Regions from separate parts of the Neobacillus sp. NPDC058068 genome, predicted to be linked through region 1. Evidence: predicted binding sites of a transcription regulator. Region 1 holds the regulator's gene; the other holds the start of a gene.
What was found. Region 1 encodes Rex, which represses fermentation and respiration genes when NADH is low (regulators of the CRP and FNR family bind a similar motif). Its sites were predicted from a motif close to TTGTGAAATATTTCACAA; they were not measured.
Positions count from the first base shown of each region.

Region 1 (3,167 bases):
AAAAAATATCGGTCATGTGAGACAATTAAAATGGCGCCATCGTAACTCTGTAAATATTGCTCAAGCCATGAAAGAGTATCGATGTCGAGATGATTGGTCGGCTCGTCCAAAATTAAGATATCAGGTTTTGTTAATAGTAATTTTCCTAAAGCAAGGCGGGTTTTCTGTCCGCCGCTTAAACTTGAAATCGCAAGCGCGCTTTCGTGGAAACTTAACCCATGGAGCACGGAGCGAATATCTGCTTCGTATTGATAGCCGCCAGTCTCCTTAAATTTCACCTGAAGCTGGTCATATTCCTTAAGAACACGTTCATATCTTTCATTGTCTTCAAACACACCGGGGTCAGCCATCTGTTCCTCAAGCCTGCGAAGCGACTTTTCCATCAATTGAAGCGGTTCGAAGACAGTCAACATTTCTTCCCAAATGGACAAATTCGATTCTAATCCGGTATTTTGCGCTAAATAACCAATGGTTACTTCTTTTGGTTTGATTATATCTCCGCCATCATGTGACAAGTGTCCGGCAATGATCTTTAAAAGCGTCGATTTGCCTGCACCATTGCGGCCAACAAGCGCCACCCGGTCTCGCGTTTGTAATTCTAGCTTAATATTCGATAAAATAAGGTCAGCACCATAATATTTTTGTAGTTGATTGACCTGCAGTAAAATCATTTTCATTCACCTCTTACATACAAATAGTGTACCGTATAACTAGAGTGTCGGCAATAAAGGGCTTTAAGAGCGGGTTTCCTTCAACGAAAAAAATGTTTGAACTAGTTCAAAGTTTCACACACATAATAGGAAAAATAGTGTATGATTTGAGAGGAGGATTTTTTATATGGCAGATTTTACACATTTTAATGAGGAAGGCAGAGCGAAAATGGTCGACGTAAGTGATAAACCAGAAACTGCACGGACCGCTCTGGCACATTCCAGCATAACTGTTAGTAAAGAGATTTATGAAAAGATAACCAATAATGAAATGAAAAAGGGCGATGTGTTAGCTGTGGCCCAGGTAGCAGCTGTTATGGCGGCCAAAAAAACATGGGATCTGATTCCAATGTGTCACCCGATTCCGCTAACAGGAGTGAACATTTCTTTCTCATGGGAAGCGGATCAGAAAGAGAACTATCACCTGCAAATTGCGGCAGCAGTCAAAACAAAAGGGAACACAGGTGTGGAAATGGAAGCGTTAACAGCAGCCGCAGCTTGTGCCTTAACCGTTTATGATATGTGTAAAGCAGTGGACAAAGGGATGGTCATCGGACCGACCTATTTAGTCGAGAAAACGGGCGGTAAAAACGGGGATTATAAACGAACCGATGAAATTTAACTAAATCATTCAAGGGGTGTGGGAGATTATGGGTAATGAAACAATGAAAATACCACAGGCGACAGCAAAACGGCTGCCCCTCTACTATCGATTTTTAAAAAACCTTCATTCTTCCGGTAAACAAAGGGTTTCTTCAGCAGAACTGAGCGAAGCAGTGAAAGTGGACTCGGCAACCATTCGCAGGGATTTTTCCTATTTTGGTGCCTTAGGCAAAAAGGGCTACGGTTATAACGTCAATTATTTATTAACCTTCTTCCGCAAAACCTTAGATCAAGATGAACTAACAAAGGTGGCCTTAATTGGGGTCGGTAATCTTGGTACTGCCTTTTTAAACTATAATTTTTTAAAAAACAATAACACAAAAATAGAATTTGCCTTTGATGTCGATCCGAATAAAATGGGAACGAAGATTCGTGAGGTACCGGTCTACCATCTTGATGAATTGGAGAACGTCCTAGCCAATGAAAATATATCGGTAGCGATTCTAACCGTTCCCGCGCAGGTCGCTCAGCAGATTACCGATCGACTTGTGAAGGCTGATGTGAAAGGGATATTAAATTTTACGCCAGCACGGTTAAATGTTCCTCCTTCCATTCGGGTCCACCATATCGATTTAGCAGTAGAGCTGCAATCATTAATTTACTTTTTAAAGCACTATCCGACCGCAGAGCTAGAAGAATAATATGTTTAAGGGTTTTTCACGAGCATAAACTTGTGGAAAGCCCTTTTTTATTTTTCCCGCTTTACATGCGTAACAGTGTTATGTTACATTATAAAACAGAAAGGGGTTTTCAACATGAGCGAGGAGTTAATTTCTAAGAAGGATTTATTAGATCTAGCAGGGATTTCGTACGGACAGCTGTATCGGTGGAAGCGGAAGGATTTGATTCCTGAAGAATGGTTTATTCGAAAATCGACATTTACCGGTCAGGAAACCTTTTTTCCAAAAGAAAAGATTTTAGATAGAATCGATAAAATCCAAACGATGAAGGAAAATCTTTCGTTAGATGAACTGGCCGATATGTTTTCGCCGAATATTAGTGATTTGCAATTGGAAAAGGATGATTTAATCAAACGTAACATTGTTTCTGCTGCAGTGATGAATTTTTACCTAGAGAATGATAAGAGCGGTCTTACATTTCATTTTCCAAGAATTCTTGAAGTATATGTGTTAGAAAAGCTGCTTCAGTCGGGTGAAATTAATTTGGATGAGGGGAAAATGGTCTTACAAGTATTAAAGGATAATGCGCCACTTATCAAACAAAAAAGCTGTGAATTGGTGATTGCCCGAAAGCTTGGGGTATCTTCGTGCCTATTATTAATTAATGCAGAAGCCGTTCATTTTGAACCGGGAACGAAAATGGTAGTGTCACTGTCACTAATGACTTGTATGGAAGAGATTAAGTCGAAATTATTATAAAGGAGAATGGCAATGGAATTAAAGAATAGAGGAGATTTGGTCATTAATGGGGTTGGGGCATCTAATGGCGGGAAATTCCAGCTTGTTACATTGAATGGACATGGAACGGTTAACAGTGATTTAGAGTGTAGTGACTTTGAATGCAATGGTTCAGGTACGGTCAAAGGCGATGTGAAAGCAAATACAGCTAAAATAAGTGGAAATGCGAGTTTTAAAGGAACGATCGATAGCCAACAGGTTACGGTGGAAGGAACAGCAAAAATTGAGAAAAACCTGTATGCGAAACATCTCTATGTTTCAGGCAAAGCCTCTGTTGGCGGCAAAGTTAAAAGTGAGGAAATAAACTGTCATGGGATTTTATCGGTGGGTGAAGATTGTGAAGCTGAAATTTTTAAAGGAAAATATCGCTTTACGA
Region 1 covers NZ_JBHVSI010000018.1:4,819-7,985, forward strand. The annotation lists gene ACFVSW_RS19900 (ABC-F family ATP-binding cassette domain-containing protein) at 1-671, opposite strand, end outside; gene moaC (cyclic pyranopterin monophosphate synthase MoaC) at 838-1,332, shown strand; gene ACFVSW_RS19910 (redox-sensing transcriptional repressor Rex) at 1,361-2,014, shown strand; gene ACFVSW_RS19915 (YhbD family protein) at 2,129-2,752, shown strand; gene ACFVSW_RS19920 (polymer-forming cytoskeletal protein) at 2,765-3,167, shown strand, end outside.

Region 2 (3,167 bases), on a different contig from region 1:
TTTAGTCGGGATTCTTGGGTTAGGGTTTGCTTCAAGCTTTGGGATGATTGTCTTGTCTGTTCTATTTATTGGTCTCGGTTCCGCTGTCTTTCACCCTGAAGGCTCAAGGGTGGCTTATATGGCTGCCGGGAAGCGAAGAGGACTCGCTCAATCGATTTACCAAGTTGGGGGAAATACAGGCCAGGCGTTAGCCCCAGTGATTACTGCCCTGGTATTGGTTCCTCTTGGCCAAATTGGCGCATCCTGGTTTACGATTGTCGCCGCCCTCGCCGTGATTTTATTAATTTATATCGCCAATTGGTATAATCAGAGATTAATAACTTCTCCAAACTTATCAACGAAAAAGAAAGTTGGAGTTGAAAAGAAGAACGGTTTGTCTAAAGAGGTAAAAAATACATTAGCCCTGATTTTATTATTAATTTTTGCAAGAACTTGGTACACTTCGGGAATGACCAACTTTTACACCTTTTATGCGATTAAAGAATATGCACTTTCGATTAAAGAATCTCAGGTCTTTTTGTTCGCATTTTTGGTATCCGGGGCCATCGGGACATTTTTCGGAGGTCCACTGGCAGATCGATTTGGAAAGAAAAACATCATTTCCTTTTCAATGTTGGCTACCGTTCCTTTTTCGATTCTTATTCCTTATGTACCGCCAACAATAGCCTTTATCTTCCTTATTCTTACCGGATTTATTTTAATGACCAGTTTTTCTGTTACGGTTGTGTATGCTCAGGAACTAGTGCCAGGGAAAATTGGAACAATGTCAGGTTTGACTGTAGGGCTTGCGTTTGGCATGGGGGCAATTGGCTCCGTCGGTCTCGGCTATATTGCCGACTGGATTGGTTTACAGTCGATGATCACCTGGCTCGGGGTGCTGCCGCTGCTTGGTCTAATCGCCTTCCTTCTTCCTTCTGATCACAAGGTTTGGGAGTGGAATCAAATAAAATAAGGATGACCCTGGGGGCCATCCTTATTTTATTTCTTGGATTTTACGAAATAATTCCGATTTTTCTTCATCAGAAAGCATTCTTTCTGCCATTGGGAATAACACATTTTCCTCTTTAGAGAAATGCTCGGTTAAGATTAAGTAGGCATTTTGAATTAATTCAGCTGATTTCTTTTTTTCATCAGTCGCCCCTTGACCAACCTCCGTTTTTGCTAAGAAAGCACCAATATTTGCTTTCGCTTGATCATGTTCATACTCCATAACCGCAATCGGTCCAGAAGTGGTACCTATATAGACGCCCATCATTGGGAAAAGAACTCCCTCTTCTCTTTCTGAATGCGGGTCAAGAGCCGCCTTAAATGCTTTAACCTTCACAATTAATTCGTTAAAGTTATTTTCAACATCTAATTCTTGATCAATTTGTTGTGTTAAGCCGTATAATTCTTCTAATTGTCCTAATAATGGAGGATGTTCACTTTTTAATTGTTTTAGCCCTTCACTTAATTCAGCTTGGGGCATGTCCCCAAAACCACTCATGCAGCCACTCATCATCATTCACCTCATACATCATTTAATGCCTCAAGTATAAAAGGAACCATCATTTAATGTAGTGACATAGGTCACATTCATCGGTAATTGTTAAAAGCTTGCTTCAAATATGTCCATTTTATGAAAGCGTTTAATTTTTTGAAAAATTTTAACATTTATCACTCAAAAATGTTTAAAAGTTTCATATAATATAGATAAACCATTTAAGGGAGGGCAAAAACATGAAAACCCCAAATTACCATGACTTTTATCCAAAGGAATTAATAGCAATTGGTGCAAATGATTTAATAACATTAAAAGAATCCGATACTTACAATCCAAATTCACCTTCTACCCATTGGCTCATTGCTGTAGAAGGGGTACAACTCCCGCAGTCAAAAATTTATTATCATTGGAAAGTGAGTGTTTATCCCGCTAACAGTGAAGGCGATTTTAATTGGCAAAAGCCATTTTATTGTTCAGCACCTATGAAATTAATCGATCATGCTATCGAACTTGCTTCTTCATTAGCAGCATCAAGCATAAAAGATGAACTTACCTCAGCTGCCCTATTAGAGAAAATAAGCTAACTCCTAAAATACTTACCTTCTGCTTCACCTTCTTTTTACCCTCACTTGTGAAAAAACCTACATATAGTGATATTATTCTTTTATAAAAAAATGCTGCTCGCGTATGGCAAGCAGCATTTTTTTAAGTTAAGCTAACCGGAAGACAATTCCATGTCCGCCTTTTGGATATTCCCACTTGATGTTTTGGTATGGGCACCCGATACGGCAGCTGCCGCATTCGTGGCAGCCTTCATAGCCGACCTGCATCCGGGTGCCCTCCCACTTATACACTTCCGCCGGGCAAAATACTGTACAAATTTTATCGGGACATTGTGTCATGCAGACATCATGATCAAGTACGGTCAAATGGGATTTTGTATCACACTTAAACCTTAGAAGATATTGTTTTTCCTCAATATTCTTCGTTGACATTATTTCACCGCCTTCCAAGCACGATATAAATCTTGCAGCACTCGAAGCGTTCCTTTTTCTGCTGTTACACTCTTCATGATTTGTTTTTGCTTTTCGCGTTTTGGCGTTCCATCAACGGTAAAGAATTTACTCATTGCTTTATTCATCATCGGCACGTAGTCATTAAAGTATTGTGGATACTTCTCAAACGTATGGGCCGCATCTTTATATTTCTCTAAATCTTTAATAATAAAGCTATCAAAAAGCTTCTCACGATAGATATTTAAACTTGATTCACTAAAGTCTTCCCGATGTTTAGCCTCAAGGATCGATTCAGCAGCTAAAAGGCCGGAGTGCATCGCCATGTTCGAACCTTCACGATGGATGGCGTTAACAAGCTGGGCCGCATCGCCAATAATAATAACGCCATTGCCTGCCACCTTCGGAACCGAGCGGTAACCGCCTTCTGGAATCAAGTGGGCAAGATACTCAGCTGATTCCCCGCCCGCAATCAATGGTTTGACCATTGGGTGATTTTTCAAGTAGTCAAGAAGCTCATATGGCTTCAATTTCGCTTTAATCATACTTGAAAGCGTTGTTCCTACCCCGATATTCAAGCTTTCTTTATTCGTATACAGGAAGGCGGTGCCAAGATTTCCTTTTGTTGAATCACCAAAAATCTCAATCGTACAGCCTTGGTTATCTTCTAC
Region 2 covers NZ_JBHVSI010000002.1:156,117-159,283, forward strand. The annotation lists gene ACFVSW_RS03010 (MFS transporter) at 1-952, shown strand, start outside; gene ACFVSW_RS03015 (hemerythrin domain-containing protein) at 974-1,501, opposite strand; gene ACFVSW_RS03020 (hypothetical protein) at 1,720-2,067, shown strand; gene ACFVSW_RS03025 (ferredoxin family protein) at 2,194-2,478, opposite strand; gene ACFVSW_RS03030 (FAD-dependent oxidoreductase) at 2,478-3,167, opposite strand, start outside.
Region 2: the regulator Rex is predicted to act here: its motif matches at 1,558-1,575, upstream of ACFVSW_RS03015 (hemerythrin domain-containing protein).